Regions from separate parts of the Streptomyces sp. NPDC058284 genome, predicted to be linked through region 2. Evidence: predicted binding sites of a transcription regulator. Region 2 holds the regulator's gene; each other region holds the start of a gene.
The links. The regulator HrcA, encoded in region 2, represses chaperone genes, less so after heat shock. The targets are predictions, from matches to a motif close to TTNGCACTCNGNNNNNCNGAGTGCNAA.
Positions count from the first base shown of each region.

Region 1: groL (chaperonin GroEL) is a predicted target of HrcA. The motif match lies at 3,585-3,611, and genes of this name have one in related genera.
Region 3: groES (co-chaperone GroES) is a predicted target of HrcA. The motif match lies at 2,615-2,641, and genes of this name have one in related genera.

Region 1 covers NZ_JBHVYE010000047.1:15,106-22,471, forward strand. Annotated here, with positions in the region: gene ACFVYR_RS36340 (glucosyl-3-phosphoglycerate synthase) at 1-810, opposite strand, end outside; SAM riboswitch class I at 953-1,098, shown strand; gene thrC (threonine synthase) at 1,116-2,411, shown strand; gene ACFVYR_RS36350 (MoaD/ThiS family protein) at 2,522-2,797, shown strand; gene ACFVYR_RS36355 (cold-shock protein) at 3,217-3,420, shown strand; gene groL (chaperonin GroEL) at 3,740-5,365, shown strand; gene ACFVYR_RS36365 (esterase/lipase family protein) at 5,453-6,727, opposite strand.
Region 2 covers NZ_JBHVYE010000009.1:136,026-143,391, reverse strand. Annotated here, with positions in the region: gene ACFVYR_RS15415 (nitronate monooxygenase) at 1-223, opposite strand, end outside; gene dnaJ (molecular chaperone DnaJ) at 467-1,606, opposite strand; gene hrcA (heat-inducible transcriptional repressor HrcA) at 1,607-2,623, opposite strand; gene ACFVYR_RS15400 (MBL fold metallo-hydrolase) at 2,823-3,560, shown strand; gene ACFVYR_RS15395 (DUF3097 domain-containing protein) at 3,596-4,417, shown strand; gene hemW (radical SAM family heme chaperone HemW) at 4,714-5,946, opposite strand; gene ACFVYR_RS15385 (SpoIIE family protein phosphatase) at 6,013-7,366, opposite strand, start outside.
Region 3 covers NZ_JBHVYE010000038.1:11,299-18,664, forward strand. Annotated here, with positions in the region: gene ACFVYR_RS34345 (methyltransferase domain-containing protein) at 1-1,194, opposite strand, end outside; gene ACFVYR_RS34350 (polysaccharide deacetylase family protein) at 1,277-2,197, shown strand; gene groES (co-chaperone GroES) at 2,787-3,095, shown strand; gene groL (chaperonin GroEL) at 3,233-4,861, shown strand; gene ACFVYR_RS34365 (SDR family NAD(P)-dependent oxidoreductase) at 5,125-5,898, opposite strand; gene ACFVYR_RS34370 (MOSC domain-containing protein) at 5,958-6,635, opposite strand; gene ACFVYR_RS34375 (LysR family transcriptional regulator) at 6,717-7,366, shown strand, end outside.

The DNA.
Region 1 (7,366 bases), on a different contig from region 2:
GCCGCGCGCGAGCCGCAGCTGCGCCGTGCGGTAGATGGCCGCCGCCATCCGGCCGAGCGCCTGCCCGTCCTGATGGCGGTGCCTGCGCACCCCCACGTCGACCTGCGCGAGCGCGTCCAGGCCCACGGTGTGCAGCGCGTCGACGAGCAGCCCCAGCTCCACGCCGTACCCGACGGGGAACGGCAGCCGCTCGAGGAGCGACCTGCGCGCCGCGTACTCGCCGCCCAGCGGCTGGACGAACCCCGCGAGGCGCGGCCAGTGCATGTTCAGGAGCGGGCGCGCCATCAACTCCGTCACCCGGCCGCCCTGGCCCGCGGCCTCGCCCAGCGGACGGTCGTACATCGCCTTCACGAAGGCCACGTCGGGGTCGGTGAGCAGCGGGCCCACTATCCCCGAGACGAAGTCCGCGGAGAACTCCCGCAGATCCGCGTCGACGAACGCGACGACGTCCCCGCTCGTCACGAGCAGCGAGCGCCACAGCACCTCGCCCTTGCCGGGTACGGCCGCGACACGCGGCAGGATCTCGTCGCGGTGCACGACCTTGGCGCCCGCCGCCGCCGCGACCTCGGCCGTACGGTCCGTCGAGCCGGAGTCGATCACCACGAGCTCGTCGACCAGCGGGGCCCGCTCCATCAGGGCGCGGCGGATCTCGGCGACGATCTCGCCGACCGTCCCCTCCTCGTCGAGCGCGGGCAGCACGACACTCACCGAGGTGCCCGAGGCACGTTTGGCGGCGGTCAGAAGGTCCAGCGGGCGATCGGCGACGGACCAGGAACGCCTGCTCAGCCAGTGCTCGGCCTCTTCCAGCACGGTCGCGGTCCTCCCATATGTGATCCATCTCGCGGTTCGGACGACTATCTCAAGGGTCCGGGGCTTCGGTTACAGTCTTGAACAACGCCGGAGACCATCGCATGTCGGGGTCACCACGGCGTTGAGATCAACAATCGAATACCGCTCATCCAGAGGGGCAGAGGGATACGGCCCGTTGAAGCCCCGGCAACCATCCAGTCGGTCTCGTACGTCATCGTCGCGAGGCTCCCGGCTAGGGAAGGTGCCAATTCCGTCTCGCGGCGAAGTGCGTCGCGAGGAAGATGAGGAGAAAGGGCCTCGCCTCCATGGCTGTGCAGACCGTCGCCACCGAAAGCACCACCTCTCCCGTAGACCTCGGTCCCGCCTCGGGCCTCTCCTGCCGGGAATGCGGCACCAGGTTCCCGCTCGGTCCGATCTTCGCCTGCGTCGAGTGTTTCGGCCCCCTCGAAGTCGCGTACGACCTGCCCCTCGGCGACCCGGAAGCCCTGCGCAAGCGGATCGAGGCCGGCCCCGCCAACATCTGGCGCTACGCCCCGCTCCTCCCCGTCCCCGCCGACGTGGCCGACAAGCCGAACCTGAACCCCGGCTGGACCAAGCTCGTCAAGGCCGACAACCTCGCCGCCGAACTCGGCGTCCAGCAGGGCAAGTTGTTCGTCAAGGACGACTCCGGCAACCCCACGCACTCCTTCAAGGACCGCGTCGTGGCCCAGGCCCTCGAAGCGGCGCGCGCCTTCGGCTTCACCACCCTCTCCTGCTCCTCCACCGGCAACCTCGCGGGCGCCGTCGGCGCCGCCGCAGCCCGCGCCGGCTTCCGCTCCTGCGTCTTCATCCCGCACGACCTGGAGCAGGGCAAGGTCGTCATGGCCGCGGTCTACGGCGGTGAGCTCGTCGGCATCGAGGGCAACTACGACGACGTCAACCGCTTCTGCTCCGAGCTCATCGGCGACCCGCTGGGCGAGGGCTGGGGCTTCGTCAACGTCAACCTGCGGCCGTACTACGGCGAGGGTTCCAAGACCCTCGCGTACGAGATCTGCGAGCAGCTCGGCTGGGAGCTGCCCGACCAGCTCGTCATCCCGATCGCGTCGGGATCGCAGCTCACGAAGATCGACAAGGGGCTCAAGGAGCTCATCGCGCTCGGCCTCGTCGCCGACAAGCCGTACAAGATCTTCGGTGCCCAGGCGGAGGGCTGTTCGCCGGTGTCGGCGGCGTTCAAGGCGGGCCACGATGTCGTACGCCCCCAGAAGCCGAACACCATCGCCAAGTCGCTCGCCATCGGCAACCCCGCCGACGGGCCGTACGTCCTGGACATCGCGCGCCGCACGGGCGGGGCGGTGGAGGACGTGAACGACGAGCAGGTCGTCGACGCGATCAAGCTTCTCGCCCGCACGGAAGGGATCTTCGCGGAGACCGCGGGCGGGGTGACGGTGGGCGTCACGAAGAAGCTTATCGAGGCGGGCCTCATCGATCCCTCGCTGACCACGGTGGTCCTCAACACGGGTGATGGCCTCAAGACGCTTGACGCGGTCGCCGATACGTCGCAGGCCACCGCCACGATCAAGCCGAGCCTTGAGGCGTTTCGCTCCGCGGGGCTCGCCGGCTAGTCGCCGTAGGGCCTGATCGGCGTCGTCGACCGCCGGTCGTGGTCCGTCCTCGCGCAGTTCCCCGCGCCCCTTCCAGGGGCGCCCCGCCCCCGTACTTCTGAGGTGAACCCATGAGCGTCAACGTCCGTATCCCCACCATCCTTCGTACCTACACCGGCGGGCAGGCCGAGGTTGCCGCCGAGGGGGCGAATCTCGGGGAGGTCATCGCCGATCTGGAGAAGAACCACAGCGGCATCGCGGCCCGCGTCCTGGACGACCAGGGCAAGCTGCGCCGCTTCGTGAACGTGTACGTCAACGACGACGACGTCCGCTTCGAACAGGGCCTGGAGACGGCCACCCCGGACGGCGCGGGCGTCTCGATCATTCCGGCCGTCGCCGGCGGCTGATCCTTTTCCGCAAGAAGCCTGCGTAACCCGAATTGCCCTCTCCGCCGAGAAACGGAGGGGGCAATTCTGCATGGTTGAGCGCGGTACAGTTGGGAAGAGTGCTTCGCCGTTAATGCCGTGTGCATATACGAAGTCGGCCCGGGCCGACAAGAAGTAGCCAAAGAGCGCTGCCCATGTGAACCTTATGCGGCTTTCGTACGGCCCGACTTGCCCTGAATCCTGGCGAATTCTCCGCATATTACCGTTCGGGCGTGCCCAGAATTCTCGTCCGATTGACCTGTTGCAGACGGCAGTTGGACAGATACATTCAGCGGCGGTCGACGCGTTCCGGCGCACACCCCCAGGCATTGGGGGGTGAGGTCTGACCCGGGTCCGCGAAGTGCGGTCCTGTGCAAGGGCCAGTAATAGGGGAGTTAGGCATGGCTCAGGGCACCGTCAAGTGGTTCAACGCGGAGAAGGGGTACGGCTTCATCGCGGTCGACGGTGGTGCGGATGTTTTCGTCCACTACAGCGCGATCCAGATGGACGGGTACCGCACCCTTGAAGAAGGTCAGCGAGTCGAGTTCGAGATCTCGCAGGGCCAGAAGGGTCCGCAGGCGGACATGGTCAAGCTCGCCGTCTAGCTCGGCGCGACCGACCACCGAAGCAAGCATCGCGAGGGGCTCGTATCCCGACAGGGGTACGGGCCCCTCGTGTGTGCGGGGCGCGCCCGGCGCGCGCCCGGCGGCGGGGCGGGGATCCTTGAGAGGCGCTTGCACTCGCAGGGGTCGAGTGCTAATCATTGGGCTTAGCACTCTACGAGTGAGAGTGACAGAACTTGGGTCGGGTCAGCGAGGCCCGCGAGCCGCGTGGGGCAAGGAACCACACGGCACGCAGGCCGTCCGTCGCGGGCGCGGGCACGATCCGTTTGCGTTTCCACCCCGTCCGGGAGGACCACTTCACATGGCCAAGATCATCGCGTTCGACGAGGAGGCACGGCGCGGCCTCGAGCGCGGCATGAACCAGCTCGCCGACGCCGTCAAGGTGACCCTGGGCCCCAAGGGTCGCAACGTCGTCCTCGAGAAGAAGTGGGGCGCCCCCACGATCACCAACGATGGTGTTTCCATCGCCAAGGAGATCGAGCTCGAGGACCCGTACGAGAAGATCGGCGCCGAGCTGGTCAAGGAGGTCGCGAAGAAGACGGACGACGTCGCCGGTGACGGCACGACGACCGCGACCGTCCTGGCCCAGGCCCTGGTGCGCGAGGGTCTGCGCAACGTGGCCGCCGGCGCCAACCCGATGGCCCTCAAGCGAGGCATCGAGAAGGCCGTCGAGGCTGTCTCCGGCGCCCTGCTCGAGCAGGCCAAGGACGTGGAGACCAAGGAGCAGATCGCTTCGACGGCCTCCATCTCCGCCGCCGACACCCAGATCGGCGAGCTCATCGCCGAGGCGATGGACAAGGTCGGCAAGGAAGGCGTCATCACCGTCGAGGAGTCGCAGACCTTCGGTCTGGAGCTTGAGCTCACCGAGGGCATGCGCTTCGACAAGGGCTACATCTCGGCGTACTTCGCCACCGACATGGAGCGTATGGAGGCGTCGCTCGACGACCCGTACATCCTGATCGTCAACTCCAAGATCTCGAACGTGAAGGACCTCCTTCCGCTCCTCGAGAAGGTCATGCAGTCCGGCAAGCCGCTGCTGATCATCGCCGAGGACGTCGAGGGCGAGGCCCTGTCGACCCTGGTCGTCAACAAGATCCGTGGCACCTTCAAGTCCGTCGCCGTCAAGGCCCCGGGCTTCGGTGACCGCCGCAAGGCCATGCTCGGCGACATCGCCATCCTCACCGGTGGCACCGTCATCTCCGAGGAGGTCGGCCTCAAGCTGGAGAACGCCGGTCTCGACCTGCTCGGCCGCGCCCGCAAGGTCGTCATCACCAAGGACGAGACGACCATCGTCGACGGCTCCGGTGAGAGCGACCAGGTCCAGGGGCGCGTCAACCAGATCCGCGCCGAGATCGAGAACTCGGACAGCGACTACGACCGCGAGAAGCTGCAGGAGCGCCTGGCGAAGCTCGCCGGCGGTGTTGCGGTCATCAAGGCCGGTGCCGCGACCGAGGTCGAGCTCAAGGAGCGCAAGCACCGCATCGAGGACGCCGTCCGCAACGCGAAGGCGGCCGTCGAAGAGGGCATCGTCGCCGGTGGTGGCGTCGCCCTCCTCCAGGCCACTTCGGTCTTCGAGAAGCTGGACCTGCAGGGTGACGAGGCGACCGGCGCCAACGCCGTGAAGCTCGCCCTGGAGGCCCCGCTCAAGCAGATCGCCGTCAACGGCGGTCTCGAGGGTGGCGTCGTCGTCGAGAAGGTGCGCAACCTGACCGTCGGCCACGGCCTGAACGCCGCGACCGGTGAGTACGTCGACATGATCGCCGAGGGCATCCTCGACCCGGCGAAGGTGACGCGCTCTGCCCTGCAGAACGCCGCCTCCATCGCCGCGCTGTTCCTCACCACCGAGGCCGTCATCGCCGACAAGCCGGAGAAGGCGGGCGCTGCCCCGGCCGGCGGCGGCATGCCGGGCGGTGACATGGACTTCTGATCGACCTCTGGTTGATCACTGTCCTTCACGTACCGAGGGCGGCACTCCTTCTCACGAAGGGGTGCCGCCCTCGGGCGTTTCCCGCTCCTACGGCAGACGGTCCAGGATCCAGGTGCAGAGTTCTTCCGTCACCAGGGTGTGCGGCTCGTTCCGCGACGCGCAGAGGAATTCGTCCAGCTCGCTCTCCTCCTCGGCGGAGGCGGTGACCGGGGAGTACAGCTTCTCGTGGGTGTCGATGTCGCGCAGGGCGATCGCGCTGACCACGGGCACGAAGCAGTGTTCGCGGATGTCCGCCTCGGAGCCGAACCCGATGATCGCCGGGATCTTGTTCAGCTCGTCGGCGAGGATGCCGAAGCCCTCCAGGGTGCCGCCGGGGGCGCCGTCCGTCTCGGGCAGGCCGGAGGTGCGGATCTGCGGCTTGCGCAGGGTCACCACCCGCAGTTGCGCGACGAGTTGGTTCTCGCCCGCGGACTGCGTGTGCAGGCGGGTGCCGGTGATGGCGAGGCCCTTGCCGCGGAACGCCTTCTCGCCGCCGCGGATGCCGTTGCCCTCGCCCGTGCGCACGCCGTTGGCGACGCCGATCGTGTGGGGCTGCCGGGGCCAGCCGCCGACGCGGTCCAGCTCGGCGAGGAACTCCACCCGCTCCTTGTCCGTCTCCGGGGTGTCGTCCCACTCGGCGATGTGCCGGCACAGGAGCTGGCGGGCGGCCGGGCTGTTCATCTGGTTCGAGAACGCCGCGTTGAGACGCCGGATGTAGTGCGCGAACGACTGCAGCGCGATGGGGATCCAGGCGCCGCGGTGCGGGCTGTCGTACGAGAAGTAGAGGGCCGTCTGGTGGTTCTCGCCGTCGTGCTCCATCTTGGCGAGCGCGTACCGCGTGACGAGACCGCCCATGCTGAACCCACCGACCGTCAGCGGCCGGTCGCCCCGGCGCCGCGCGATCGCCTCGAAGATGGCGGACCGTGCGACCTGCGCGTTCTCCAGGATGGACGCGCTGCGCTCGTCGAAGCCGAGCAGGACGACGTCGTAGCCGCGTCGGCGCAGCTCGCTGACGAACGGGTACGGGCCGCGCTCCAGGATCTCCCACGAGAAGTCCAGCTCACTGGGCCCGCTGTTGAACCCGTCGCCGAGGATGACGGGGCGGGTCAGCCCCTGGGCGGGGTCGGCCAGGTACACCCAGGCCCTGCCGTTCGGCAGCGTCCACTCGTCATCCGGCTCCGGCGCGGCCGCGGGGGCCTCCCTGGCCTCCCTCGGGCCGGGGGCCAGGGTGATGCGGGCGGCGACCCCGAAGGCTTCGGCGATCTGCGGGTCGGCGGGCTCGTGCGGTTCGTTCGACGCGTTGGGATCGGTGGGCTTGCTCATGAGGGTCCCCTCCGGTTGTGCGCTTCGATGGCGTACGCGTGCGGGTAGGGGCATGCGTGGTCGTGCCCCGGTTACGTGCGGTGCCATCTTTGGTACGTGCGGTAGTCGCCGGGTAGGGGGAGTCCCCGATTCGGACGGGCGCGGGGGTCCTTTCGGACAGGGCGGGTTCGGCCGTTTACGGGTGGGGCGATTGGGGTTCGGCGGCCTGGCCAGGGGTGTGCGGGGGCTGTTGGCGGGTGCGGGCGCTACGGGTGCTGGCGCGTCGGCCAACCTGGCGTCCTTGTCTCTCGCGAGGCCCGCCTTGAACCGGGGGAACTATGTCGTGAAGTGGAGGGGGCCGGGGGGTGGGCCTTGGGCGGCGTCTTTGGTGGGCCGGCGCCTTTTTCGGTGGGCGGGGGCGTCCGGGGTTTTGCGGAGTGTGGCGGTTCCGGGCCGGCAGTAAAGGGCGCTCCGCTGCGCTGCGCGTCGGCTGCGCCGATGTCCCTTCGGGCCACCCTTGACTCCCGTCCCTCCACCGCACGTTGACTGTGACCCGGACGCCCAGGGGTGGGGCCGCCGGGGGGTGTGGGATGGGTCATTCCCTCTCGCTGCCGGGTGCGGCCCGGCCCAACGCGAGCGCACGCTACGGTCATGGCGCGG
Region 2 (7,366 bases):
CGGGCTGCGGCATGAAGAGGTTGACGCCGAAGGGCCGCGAGGTCAGCCCCCGCACCTGTTTGATCTCCTGGTACATCCCGTCGGCCGTCTTGTACCCGGCGGCGAGGAATCCGAGCCCACCGGCCTCGGCGACAGCCCCGGCCAACTGCGGCCCTGAGGCGCCGCCCGCCATGGGGGCCTGCACGATCGGGTGGCGGCAGAGATCGGTCAGCGCAGAGGACATGCACGCATCGTGCCACGCCCCGCACACCGCACCGAATCGCACCCCGCGCCGGGCGCGTGCGCCCCCGTCTGCCCACGACGTCCCGCCGGCGTCCGCGGCCCGCACGTGGTTGCTGGCGCGGGGCGGGTTGCTTTCAGGGGCGCGGGGAACTGCGCGACCAGCCCCCACGCGCCCGCGGACGACGACAAAGCCCCCGGCAGCGGAACGAACCGTCGCCGGGGGCCGAAGTCACCGCTCAAGGCGCTACCGCCCGTTGAACGCATCCTTGAGACGGGAGAACAACCCCTGCTGCCCCGGCTGGAACTGCCCCGTGGGCCGCTCCTCGCCCCGCAGCTGCGCCAGCTCCCGCAGCACCCGCTCCTGCTCCGCGTCGAGCTTCGTCGGCGTGAGCACCTCTACGTGCACGATGAGGTCACCGCGCCCGCCGCCCCGCAGATGTGTGATGCCACGGCCGTGCAGCGGCACCGACTGGCCGGACTGCGTGCCCGGCCGGATGTCGATCTCCTCCACGCCGTCCAGCGTCTCCAGCGGCACCTTCGTGCCGAGGGCCGCCGCCGTCATCGGAATGGTGACGGTGCAGTGCAGGTCGTCGCCGCGCCGCTGGAAGACGGCGTGCGGCAGCTCGTGGATCTCCACGTACAGGTCACCGGCGGGGCCGCCGCCGGGGCCGACCTCGCCCTCACCCGCGAGCTGGATCCGCGTGCCGTTGTCGACACCGGCGGGGATCTTCACGGTCAGCGTCCGCCGCGACCGGATGCGGCCGTCACCGGCGCACTCGGGGCACGGCGTCGGCACGACCGTGCCGAAGCCCTGACACTGCGGGCACGGCCGCGACGTCATGACCTGGCCGAGGAAGGACCGCGTGACCTGCGACACCTCACCGCGACCGCGGCACATGTCACACGTCTGGGCGGACGTCCCCGGCGCTGCGCCCTCACCGCTGCAGGTCGTGCAGACCACGGCGGTGTCGACCTGGAGGTCCTTGGTGGTGCCGAAGGCGGCCTCTTCGAGGTCGATCTCCAGGCGGATCATGGCGTCCTGACCGCGACGCGTGCGCGAGCGCGGTCCGCGCTGCGACGCCGTCCCGAAGAACGCGTCCATGATGTCGGAGAAGTTGCCGAAGCCACCGGCGCCGAAGCCGCCCGCGCCCGCCCCGCCGCCCGACTGGGACAGCGGGTCGCCGCCGAGGTCGTAGACCTGCTTCTTCTGCGGGTCCGACAACACCTCGTACGCGGCGTTGATCTCCTTGAAGCGGTCCTGGGTCTTCGGATCCGGATTCACGTCCGGGTGAAGCTCACGGGCCAGCCTTCGGAAGGCCTTCTTGATTTCGTCCTGGGAAGCGTCGCGGCGCACGCCGAGTACGGCGTAGTAGTCCGTGGCCACTTACGACTCCGCCAGGATCTGTCCGACGTAACGTGCCACTGCGCGTACTGCTCCCATCGTTCCCGGATAGTCCATGCGGGTCGGTCCGACCACGCCGAGCTTGGCTACTGCCTCGCTGCCCGAACCGTAGCCGACGGAGACCACGGAAGTAGAGCTGAGCCCCTCATGGGCGTTCTCGTGACCGATCCGTACGGCCATGCCCGAATCCTGCACCTCACCAAGCAACTTGAGGAGCACGACCTGCTCCTCAAGGGCCTCGAGGACGGGACGGATGGTGAGGGGAAAGTCATGTCCGAAGCGGGTGAGATTGGCGGTACCGCCGATCATCAGCCGCTCCTCGGTCTCCTCGACAAGGGTTTCGAGAAGGGTCGCGAGGACCGTCGAGACGGTGCCGCGGTCCTCGGCCTCGAAGGCTTCGGGCAGGTCCTGCACCAGCTGCGGCACGTCGGTGAAGCGACGGCCCGCGATCCTGCTGTTGAGCCGGGCCCGCAGATCCGCGAGCGCGGACTCGCCGAACGGGGCCGGGCAGTCGATCATGCGCTGCTCGACCCGGCCGGTGTCGGTGATCAGGACGAGCATCAGCCGCGCGGGAGCGAGCGAGAGCAGCTCCACGTGCCGCACCGTCGACCGCGTGAGCGAGGGGTACTGCACCACGGCGACCTGCCGGGTCAGCTGCGCTAGCAGCCGCACCGTCCGTCCCACCACGTCGTCGAGGTCGACCGCGCCGTCGAGGAAGTTCTGGATGGCGCGGCGCTCGGGCGCGGTCATCGGCTTGACGCCCGCGAGCTTGTCGACGAACAGCCGATAGCCCTTGTCCGTCGGGATGCGCCCGGCGCTGGTGTGCGGCTGGGCGATGAACCCTTCCTCCTCCAGCGCCGCCATGTCGTTGCGGACGGTGGCCGGAGAGACCCCCAGACGGTGCCGCTCCGTGAGCGCCTTGGAACCGACCGGCTCCTCCGTCCCGACATAGTCGTGGACGATGGCGCGCAGCACTTCGAGCCTGCGTTCATTGAGCATCGCGCACACCTCCAGCTGTCTCCGTCGTCGACGACGGGCCCCGGCATCCCCCGGGCCCCCGCCTGGCACTCACCACGCGCGAGTGCCAGCCTTTCGAAAGGTCAGTGTACGGCCGACCGGTACGGGCCCGGCAAGGGCGGACCCCCCGCGTCCTGACCGGCCCCGCGCGCCCGCCCTGGGATAGCGTCACCGTATGGACGTGACGCCGGCATGGGAAGCGGCGGGCTGGGAGCGGCTCGCCCCGCGCGTGGGGCGGTGCCGCCTCCCCGTCTGGGACTGCACGGCGGGGCTCGTCGTCGGCGACGACGCGGCCCTCATGATCGAGGCCGGGTCGAGTCTGGCCGAGGGCGCGGCCCTGCGGACACAGGCCCGCCGGATCCTCGGTGGCTCCCGCCGGGTCACCCACCTCGCGCTCACCCATCCGCACTTCGACCACGTCCTCGGTGCGGCGGCCTTCGCGGGCGTCGAGGTGTACGGGGCGGTGGGCATCGAGACGGTTCTCGCCGGGGGCCGCGAGGAGCTGCGCACGGACGCGGTACGCCACGGCGTGGCCGCGGACGCGGCGGCGGAGGCCGCGGACCTCCTGGTCCGGCCGCACCATCTGGTGTGCGGGGAGTGGACGCTCGACCTGGGCGGCGGGGTCCGGGTGCTGCTCGCGAACGTCGGTCCCGGGCACACGGCCCACGACCTGGTGGTCCTGGTGCCGGGCGTCGACGGCGGACGGGAGGTCGTCTTCTGCGGCGACCTGGTCGAGGAGTCGGGCGAGCCGCAGGCGGGCCGGGACGCGGCGCCCCGGCACTGGCCCGCGGCGCTCGACAGGCTCCTGGACCTCGGCGGCGAGGACGCGGTGTACGTGCCGGGACACGGAGCAGTGGTGGATGCGGCATTCGTCCGTGCGCAGCGCGCCACACTGGCGGCCCGCTTCGGCGTGTCGTAGACCGGCGCGGGCCCGTTCTTCCTATCGTCGGCAGAATGCGCCAGTACTCCGCCGATCTCACGCCCCCCTGGAAGAAGCCGAAGCCCGTACCTGAGGTGGCGGCGGACGCCGGCCTCGTGGTCGAGGAGCTCGGCACCGGATTCTGCGGGGCGGTGATCCGCTGCGAGAAGACGGCGCAGGGTCCGACGGTGACCCTGGAGGACCGCTTCGGCAAGCATCGCGTCTTTCCGCTGGCGCCGGCCGGCTTCCTCCTGGAGGGCCGCCCGGTCACCCTGGTCCGTCCCGCGGCCGCGACGCGCACTCCGGTACGTCCCTCACGTACCGCGTCCGGTTCGGTGGCCGTTCCCGGTGCGCGGGCCAGGGTCGCCCGGGCGGGACGCATCTACGTGGAGGGCCGTCACGACGCCGAACTGGTGGAACGGGTCTGGGGCGACGACCTGCGCGTCGAGGGCGTCGTCGTCGAGTACCTGGAGGGCATCGACGACCTCCCCGCGATCGTCGCCGAGTTCGCCCCCGGCCCCGACGCGCGCCTGGGCGTCCTGGTGGACCACCTGGTCCCCGGCTCCAAGGAGTCCCGCATCGCCGCGGAGGTGACCAGCGCCCACGCGCTGGTGGTCGGCCACCCCTACATCGACGTGTGGGAGGCGGTGAAGCCCTCCTCGGTCGGTATCGCGGCGTGGCCGCGGGTGCCGCGGGGCCAGGACTGGAAGACGGGCGTCTGCCGGGCGCTCGGCTGGCCGGAGAACACGGGGGCGGCGTGGCAGCGGGTCCTGGGCTCGGTGCGCAGCTACAAGGACCTGGAGCCTGCGCTCCTGGGCCGCGTGGAAGAGCTGATCGACTTCGTCACGTTGCCCTAGCCGCTGCGGGTGCGGGTGCGGGTGCGGTACGAACGGGCCCGCCGCTTCGCGGCGGATGTATCCCACCCACCCATCCGTTTGCCCCGCAACGCACGGCCGGACCAGGGACACGCCCCACCGGGCCGCAGCCGCCAAACCGGCCGGAGGGGACGTGGGGGTATGTGCGAACGGAGCACCGAGCACGCTATAGCCCCATTGTCCGGGCAGCGCGACGCAGGGATAGCGAGTACGCACATACTCCCGCGGCCCCGCCCCACAACCGAACAACCGGCGCAGACAGCAACCCCTACTAACCCCTAATCCACCAGATCCCGCACCACCGCATCCGCCAGCAACCGCCCCCGCAGCGTCAGTACCGCCCGCCCCTCCCCGTACGGCCCCGCCTCCAGCAGCCCCTCCGACAGCGCTCGGCGCGACGCGGCCAGGCCCGCCTCCTTCAGGAGGGACAACGGGCAACCGTCCCGGAGCCTGAGTTCCAGGAGGATCCGCTCGACCCGGCGGTCCTCCTCGGAGAGGACCTCCCGGCCCGCGCCGGGCGAGCCGCCGCCCGCCAGCGCCCCCGCGTACGCCCCGGGATGCTTGACGTTCCACCACCGCACGCCGCCCACGTGGCTGTGCGCCCCCGGCCCGGCCCCCCACCAGTCGGCGCCCCGCCAGTACAGCTCGTTGTGCAGGCACCGCCCGGCCTCCGACGTGGCCCAGTTGGACACCTCGTACCACTCGAAGCCCGCGGAGCCCAGCACCTCGTCGGCGATGAGGTAGCGGTCCGCGTGCACGTCGTCGTCGGTCATCGGCACCTCGCCGCGCCGGATCCGGCGCGCCAGCTGCGTGCCCTCCTCGACGATCAGCGCGTAGGCGCTGACGTGGTCGGGCCCGGCGCCGATCGCCGCGTCGAGCGTGGCCCGCCAGTCCGCGTCCGACTCCCCCGGCGTGCCGTAGATCAGGTCGAGGTTCACGTGGTCGAAGCCCGCCGCCCGCGCCTCGGCCACGCACGCCTCGGGCCGACCGGGCGTATGCGTGCGGTCGAGGACCTTCAGCACGTGCTGCCGCGCGCTCTGCATGCCGAAGGAGATCCGGTTGAACCCGCCCTCCCGCAGCTCGCTCAGGTACGCCGCGTCGACCGACTCCGGGTTGGCCTCGGTCGTGATCTCCGCGTCGTCGGCGAGGCCGAACTCGTCCCGTACGGCGCCCAGCATGCGGACGAGATCGGCCGCGGCGAGGAGCGTCGGCGTACCGCCCCCGACGAAGACGGTCCGCACCGGCCTCGGGTCGTCGCCGAGGACCTTCCGCGCGAGCCGCACCTCGTCGGCCAGGGTCTCCGCGTAGTTGTCGCGGGAGGCGAGCACGCCGCCGGAGCCGCGCAGCTCGGTCGCGGTGTAGGTGTTGAAGTCGCAGTAGCCGCAGCGCGTGGCGCAGTACGGAACGTGCAGGTAGAAGCCGAGCGGGCGGGAGGCCGCGCCGGACAGGGCGGACGCGGGCAGCGCGCCGTCCTCGGGCATGGGCTCACCATCGGGCAGTGCGGAAGGCATACCGTCGATTGTCCCGCACGCGGGGAACCCCACCCGCACCCCTCAGTACCTCCCCCGTCCCGTCCCTCACCGGGCCCGCAGCACCAGCAAGGCCAGGTCGTCGTCGGGCGGCCGCTCCGAGAACTCGTGCACGATCCGCCGGATCCGCTCGGCCACCAGCCCCGCGTCGAGCCCCGTGCACCCGGCCAGCGCCCGGGCGAGGCCGTCCCCGTCGTCGAACTGCCGCCGCCCCGAGCGCCGCTCGGTCACACCGTCCGTGACGCACAGGAGCGTTTCGTCGGCCCGCAGCTCGAAGCTCTCGCTGGTGTACGTCTCGTCGTCGACGACCCCGAGCAGCATCTGCGGGGTGGCCGCCTCGCGCACCTCCCCGTCGGGCGACAGCAGGAGCGGCAGCGGGTGCCCGGCGCACGCGAGGGTGCAGCGCACGCCCCCTTCGTACGGGATGAGCTCGCCGTAGAGGAGGGAGAGGAAGCGCGAGGTGGGCCCGTCGGGCGGTACTCCCTGGCCGCCCGCGACCGCGACGACCGCGGCCGCCGCGTCCGCCGCCTCGGTCGCGTCGTCGAGGAGCAGTTGGTTGAGGCGGTCCATGACGTCCGCGACCGCGTAGCCCTCGCGGGCGAGCAGCCGCAGCCAGGGGCGGGCGAGGCCGATGACGACGGCCGCCTCGGGGCCCTTGCCCTGGACGTCGCCGAGCGCGAAGCACCAGCGGCCCTCGCCCGCCTGGAACACGTCGTAGAAGTCGCCGCCGGGGCCGCCCTTGTCCCGCGGCTCGTACACCAGGCCGCTCTCCACGCCGGGGATCTCCGCGACCTTGCTGGGCAGCAGCCCGCGCTGCAGCACCTGGCTGATGTTGGCCTGGCGCTGGTAGCGGCGCGCGGTGCTGATCGCGAGGGCGACCCGGCGGGTGAAGTCCTCGACGAGGCCGGTGACCTCGTCGGCGAACCGGACGAGCCCGGAGCGGCCGATGACGAGCGTGCCGAGCGAGCGCCCGCCCGCGACAAGGCGGTAGGCGAGGGCCGCACCGGAAGACCCCGCTCCGCCCGCGGGCGCCCCGCCGGGCCAGGGGACGGGGAAGGCGCCCGAGCCCGCCGCCTCCGGCAGCCGCGGCGGCTCCTTCTCCAGGAGGCGGCGCAGCTCCTCTATACGGTGCTCGCTGCTGTGCCAGACCCGGGCGAGGCGTCCTCCCGACATGCCCATCGCCCCGTGCACGGGGCCCTCGCAGGCGTCCTCGAGCCACACCGCGCACCAGTCCGCGAGCCGCGGCACGAGCAGTTGTCCGGCCAGCGCCGCCACCAGGTCCTCGTCGAACTGCCCGGCCAGCAGGTCGGACGCCTCGGCGAGGAAGGTGAGCGCGCCGCGGTTGGCCCACTCCATGTCCTGGGGCGTCCGCTTGGGCAGCGGCGCCAGGATCTCGGCGGCG
Region 3 (7,366 bases), on a different contig from region 2:
CCGGGTCAGGAAGACGGTCGCGGCGTTCTTCCCCTGCGGCTTCACCTTGCGCCGCAGCTCCTCCGGCTCGACGGCGGAGCCGCGCTTCTTCACGGTGAGGATGCCGACCCCGCGCTCCCGCAGCACCGCCTTCAACTTCTTCACGCTGAAGGGGAGTTGGTCGGTGATCTCGTAGGCGGTGGCGTACGGGGTCTCGTGCAGGGTGTCGGAGGTGACGTACGCGATGGTCTCGTCGATCAGGCCGCCGTCGACCCGGGCGGCCACCTCGGCGACCAGGTGCGCGCGGATGACGGCGCCGTCCGGCTCGTAGAGGTAGCGCCCGACGGGTCGTACGCCGGGGTCGGGCAGCATCGTCGCCAGCGAGGACCACAGGGAGGCGCCGCCGGGCAGGAGCGTCGCGCGGTGCGAGGAGGGGGCCTTCGTGCCGAACCACAGCACGGCCTCCTTCACGTCGCCGCCGTCCGAGATCCACTCGGCCGCGGCCTCGGCGGGGACCGCCTCGTGCGGGATGCCGGGGGCGATCTTCAGCGCGGCGCGCGGCGCCCTGAGTGCCGCTCCGACGGCCCAGGACAGGGGCGGTGAATAGGCCTCGGGGTCGAAGATGCGGCCGCGCCCCGAGGAGCGCCGCGCCGGGTCCACGAACACCGCGTCGTACGCCGAGGTGTCCACCTCGGTGACATCGGCCTCGCGGACCTCGATCAGCCCGTCGAGCCCCAGGGCCTCCGCGTTGGCGCGGGCGACCGCGCAGGTCAGCGGAGCGCGGTCGACGGCGAGGACGGAGATGCCGGCCCGCGCGAGAGCGAGGGCGTCGCCGCCGATGCCGCAGCACAGGTCGGCGAGCGAACGCACGCCGAGGGCCTTGAAGCGCTCGGCGCGGTACGTGGCGACGGAGGAGCGGGTCGACTGCTCGACGCCGTTCGGCGTGAAGAACATCCGGGCCGCGTCCCCGGCGCCGAACTTCGCCGCGGCCCGCTGCCGCAGCCGGGCCTGGGCCAGCGCCGCGGAGACCAGGGCGGCGGGGTGCTCGCGGCGCAGCCGCGTCGCCACGGCGAGCTCCTGCGCGGGCTCGACGTCCCGCACCTCGTCGAGCAGGGCCCGGCCCTCCTCGGTGCGGAGGGCGGCGAAGGCGGCGAGGGGGTCGTCGAGGTCGGTCGCGTGGCCGCTCGGCGTGTTCGGGTCGTTCACCCGCCCCATTGTGGGCCAGTCGGTGGATGGTGCGCGGCCGGTGGCGGTGTCGGAGCCCCGACACGACCTTGAGCTGCGAGGATCCGGCGCCATGCAACTGGTAAGACAAAAAGAAAAATACGCCAGAAGACGGAAGAACCGGGTGCGCGCCGCGGTGGCCGTCCTGACCGCCTCGGCGATCGCGTCGGGCTGCGCGTCCGCGGGCGACGGCGTGGAGCCCGCACCCGGCCAGCAGCCGCTCGACGCCCCGCCCGCCCGCGCCCTCGACTCCTACGCCCGCAAACTCGCCGCCGTCCAGATCGCCCGGGTCGCGGCGGCCAAGCGCTGGGGCCTTGCGAAGCCTCCGCTCGCCGCGCCCCCGCCGCCCAGGACCAAGCCCCGCATCACGACCCGCAAGGGCTTCGAGGTCAAGGGCCAGTCGAGCCTGCCGCCGGTCTTCACGACGGTCCCCACCAAGGAGAAGGTCGTCTTCCTGACCATCGACGACGGCGCCGAGAAGGACCCGGCGCTGCTGCGGATGATGGGCGAGCTGCACCTTCCGTACACCGCGTTCCTCAGCGACTACCTCGTCAAGAAGGACTACGGCTACTTCAAGAAGATGCAGGACCGCGGCGTCACCCTGAACAACCACACCCTCAACCACCGCTACCTGCCCGGACTCTCGTACGAGCAGCAGCGCCACGAGATCTGTGGCATGCAGGACGTCATCATGCAGCACTACGGCAAGCGCCCCGAGCTCTTCCGCCCGCCCTACGGCAACTACAACGAGGACACCCTGCGCGCCGCCAAGTCCTGCGGCGTCAAGGCGGTGCCGCTGTGGGCGTCGGAGGGCTTCGCCGATCACATGGAGTGGCGCGAGTGGGACAAGGACCTGCACCCCGGCGACATCATCCTCACGCATTTCCGGGGGCGTAAGGACTGGGAGGGCACCATGCCCGACATGGTCCGCCGGGTCATGAAGACCGTCACGGACAGGGGCTACGCGGTGGCCAGGCTGGAGGACTACCTGTGAGCCCCCGGGCGCGAGCGCGCCGCCGCCTCCTCGCCGGGGCCCTGCTGTGCGGAGTGCTCGCGCCCGCACTGCTGGCGGGCTGCGCGGAATCAGTGGATCCAATCGAACGCCTGGGCAGAAAGGCAACCCAGAAGATCCCCCCGCACCACCGCACCACCCCGCCCGGCACCCTCCACTCCACAGTGGCCCCTGGCGCCCCCCGCCCCACGGCGACCCCTGGCGCCCCCCGCTGTGGGCAGGCGTTCCGCTGGGCGGAACGGGTGGGCACAGCCCCCGGTGCCGAGCAACGTGAATCAGGGCGCCCACAAGTCGCGGGAGGGGAACCCAAAGCCCCCGAGAACCGTTGCCCCGACAGGGAAAAATCGCCGCCCGCCCCGCCCAGGGGCACCAACATCGACTGAAGCCCGACGCAGCCGATTGGCACTCCGCTTGACCGAGTGCTAATCCCCGTCCTAGTCTCACTTCTGGCACTCCCCATTGGAGAGTGCCAACAGCGACGGGCAGGTCCGGCACCCGCGACGACGGATCCACCTGGTCGCCACACTCAGACTCTTAACCCCGTGAGATCTCCGAAGGGGGAGACCGGATCGTGACGACCGCCAGCTCCAAGGTTGCCATCAAGCCGCTCGAGGACCGCATTGTGGTCCAGCCGCTCGACGCCGAGCAGACCACGGCCTCCGGCCTGGTCATTCCGGACACCGCGAAGGAGAAGCCCCAGGAGGGTGCTGTCCTCGCCGTGGGCCCGGGCCGCTTCGAGAACGGCGAGCGCCTTCCGCTCGACGTGCAGGTCGGCGACGTCGTTCTGTACAGCAAGTACGGCGGCACCGAGGTGAAGTACAACGGCGACGAGTACCTCGTCCTCTCGGCTCGCGACGTGCTCGCGATCGTCGAGAAGTAGTTCACCGCTTCACCTGCTGCACCTGCTTCACCAGCAGATTTTGCTTTTGAGTTGCGCCCCTGGTCACCCCGCTCTTTGCCGGGCGGCGAGGGGCGCAGTTCGTTCACCCGAGTTTTCGAGAGGGCTGAATCGCTCCCATGGCGAAGATCCTGAAGTTCGACGAGGACGCCCGTCGCGCCCTTGAGCGCGGCGTCAACAAGCTTGCCGACACGGTCAAGGTGACGATCGGCCCCCGCGGCCGCAACGTCGTCATCGACAAGAAGTTCGGCGCGCCGACCATCACCAACGACGGCGTCACCATCGCCCGTGAGGTCGAGCTCGACGACCCGTACGAGAACCTCGGCGCCCAGCTGGTGAAGGAGGTGGCGACCAAGACCAACGACATCGCGGGTGACGGCACCACCACCGCCACCGTGCTCGCCCAGGCCCTGGTCAAGGAAGGCCTGCGCAACGTCGCCGCCGGCGCCTCCCCGGCCGCCCTGAAGAAGGGCATCGACGCCGCCGTCAAGGCCGTCTCCGAGGAGCTCCTCGCCACCGCACGCCCGATCGACGACAAGGCCGACATCGCGGCCGTCGCCGGTCTGTCCGCCCAGGACCCGCAGGTCGGCGAGCTCATCGCCGAGGCGATGGACAAGGTCGGCAAGGACGGTGTCATCACCGTCGAGGAGTCCAACACCTTCGGCCTGGAGCTCGACTTCACCGAGGGCATGGCCTTCGACAAGGGCTACCTGTCGCCGTACATGGTGTCCGACCAGGAGCGTATGGAGGCCGTCCTCGACGACCCGTACATCCTGATCCACCAGGGCAAGATCTCGTCGATCCAGGACATGCTGCCGCTGCTCGAGAAGGTCATCCAGGCCAACTCCTCGAAGCCGCTCCTGATCATCGCCGAGGACGTCGAGGGCGAGGCCCTGTCGACCCTGGTCGTGAACAAGATCCGCGGCACCTTCAACGCCGTCGCGGTGAAGGCTCCCGGCTTCGGCGACCGCCGCAAGGCGATGCTCGGCGACATGGCCACCCTCACCGGCGCCACCGTCATCGCCGAAGAGGTCGGCCTCAAGCTCGACCAGGTCGGCCTCGACGTGCTCGGCACCGCCCGCCGCGTCACCATCACCAAGGACGACACCACGATCGTCGACGGCGGCGGCAACAAGGCCGACGCCGACGCCCGCGTCGCCCAGATCAAGGCCGAGATCGAGGCCACGGACTCCGACTGGGACCGCGAGAAGCTCCAGGAGCGCCTCGCGAAGCTGGCCGGCGGCGTGTGCGTCATCAAGGTCGGCGCCGCCACCGAGGTGGAGCTGAAGGAGAAGAAGCACCGTCTGGAGGACGCCATCTCCGCGACCCGCGCCGCGGTCGAGGAGGGCATCGTCTCCGGTGGTGGCTCCGCTCTGGTGCACGCCGTCAAGGTCCTCGATGGCAACCTCGGCAAGGAGGGCGACGAGGCCACCGGTGTCGCCGTCGTCCGCCGCGCCGCCGTCGAGCCGCTGCGCTGGATCGCCGAGAACGCCGGCCTCGAGGGCTACGTGATCACCTCCAAGGTGGCCGAGCTGGAGAAGGGCTTCGGCTTCAACGCCGCGACCGGCGAGTACGGCGACCTGGTCAAGGCCGGCGTCATCGACCCGGTCAAGGTCACCCGCTCCGCGCTGGAGAACGCCGCGTCCATCGCCTCCCTGCTCCTGACGACCGAGACCCTGGTCGTCGAGAAGCCGGCGGAGGAAGAGGCGGAGGCCGGTCACGGCCACGGCCACGGTCACTCGCACTGACCTGAGTTGCCCGAGGCCCGGCTCCCTGTACTGGGAGCCGGGCCTCAGGCCTTTTCGGGGATGCGTCTGCCGGCGTCTGCCGGGTGCCTGTGGCGTTGCCGTCCGCGGACCGTGGTCCGTCCTCGCGCAGTTCCCCGCGCCCCTTGATGGGGCTGCGCCCCTCCAGGGGCGCGGGAAACCGCGCGGCCAGCCGAAGGCGACCCGCACCCGGCAAGGGAGCGCAACCCGGCAGACACACCCCGCACCCGTAGGGCCCCGCAGCCCTACTGCGGCCCGTACTTGCGGCCCGTCCGGGACGTCACGCCGCCGAGCAGGTTCCGCGGCGTCACCTTCACCACGCCCATCAGCGCCTTGTACCGCGGGTCCGGGACGGAGAGCGTCTTGCCCCGCGCCAGGTCGGTGAGCGCCGTCGCGACCAGCTTGTCCGCGTCGAGCCACATCCAGCCGGGGATGTTGGACGTGCCCATCCCGGCGCGCTCGTGGAACTCGGTCCGTACGAAGCCGGGGCACAGCGCCATCAGCCGCACCCCGGAGCCGGCCAGGTCCTTCGCCGCGCCCTGGGTGAACTGCACGACCCACGCCTTCGACGCCCCGTACGTGCCGCGCGGCACGAACGCCGCCACCGACGCGACGTTCACCACGCCACCGCGCCCGCGCTCCCGCATCGCCTCCGCCGCGGCCGACGTCAGCCGCAGCACCGCCTCGCAGTGCACCTTGAGCATGGTCAGCTCGTCGGCCATCGGGACTTCCAGGTACCGGCCCTTGTTGCCGAAGCCCGCGTTGTTGATCAGCAGGTCGACCGCGTCCCTGCGGTCGGAGAGCCGCTTCGCGACGGACTCGATGCCCGTGTCCGTGGAGAGGTCCGCGGTCAGCACCTCCGCCTCGATGCCGTGCCGGTCGTGCAGCTCGGTCGCCTGCTCGCGCAGCCGCTTGGTGTCGCGAGCCACCAGGACGAGGTTGTGCCCGTCACCGGCGAGACGCCGCGCGAAGGCGGCGCCGATACCGGCGGTTGATCCCGTAATCAGAGCCGTAGTCATGGCCCAAGGCTAGTGAGATCGCGTGACCGCCGTGTTGCGCGGACGCTCACCGATCCGTCTCACGCGGTCGGGGCGCCGTGCCGCGCCAGGTACGTGCGGGTGCGTTCCGCGGTCTCCGGGTGCAGGGCGTCGCCCGCCGCGAGCAGCCGCGGCAGCAGCGACCGCTCCGTGGTGACGGCCCGGAACTGCAGGCCGACGGTGACGTCGTGCTCCGGCCGGTGCACGATACGGACCGAGTCGCCGGCCCGGATCGTGCCCGGTTCGAGCACCCGCAGATACGCGCCGGGAGCACCCTCCCCGGTGAACCGCTTCATCCACCCCGACTCGCCGAGGTGACCCTGGAACGTACGGCACGGAATGCGCCCGCTCGTCACTTCGAGCACCAGATCGGCGCCGATCCGCCAGCGCTCCCCGATCCGCGCGCCGTTCACGTCGACGCCGGACGTCGTGAGGTTCTCGCCGAACGAGCCGTGGGGCAGGGGCCGTCCGAGTATCCGCTCCCACGCGTCGAGGTCCTCGCGGGCGTACGCGTACACCGCCTGGTCGTTCCCGCCGTGGTGGCGCAGATTGCTGATCTCGTCACCGGTCACGCCGCTCCCGCCGACCCCCTTCGCGCCGGGCGCGCTCACGAGGACGGGGCCGCGCACCGGCCGCTTGTCGATGCCGGTGGTGCCCGAGGGGGAAGCGGCGTACTCGACGGCCGTGCGACGGCCGGCGTTCACCGAAAGAAGCTCCATGCGAGAAGGCTAGGCGAGTCACCCTCAAAGCCGCGCGGCAATATTTCGTGATGTGTCCAAGCGTCGCTTATGCTCGTCGCCATGATCGAGGCCCGTCACCTCCGTGTCCTGCGCGCCGTGGCCGCCACCGGCTCCTTCTCGGCCGCGGCCCGCGAGCTCGGCTGCACCCAGCCCGCCGTCAGCCAGCAGATGAAGGCACTCGAATCCTCGACCGGCACGCCGCTGCTGATCCGCACCGGCCGTGAGATGCGCCTGACCCAGGCCGGTGAGGCCCTGGTCAGGCACGCCTCGGGCATCCTCGCCGGGCTCACCGCCGCCGAGGAGGAGGTCGCCGCGATCGCCGGCCTGCGCGCCGGCCGGGTCCGGCTCGTCTCCTTCCCCAGCGGCAGTTCCACCCTCGTCCCCTGCGCCCTCGCCGCCCTGCGCGCGGCCCACCCCGGCACGCGCGTCTCCCTCGTGGAGGCCGAGCCGCCGCGCTCGGTGGAGATGCTGCGCGAGGGCGACTGCGACGTGGCCCTGGCGTTCCGGTACGAAGGGGCGACGGCCGCCGAGGAGTGGGGCGACCTCATCGTGCGTCCGCTGCTCGCGGACCGGCTCGTCGGTCTCGTGCCCGAGGGGCACCGGCTCGCCGAGGCGGACTCGGTCACCATCGGCGAGTTCGCCGAGGAGTCGTGGATCGCGGGCTGCCCCCGCTGCCGCAGGCAACTGGTGGAGGTCTGCGAGAGCGCGGG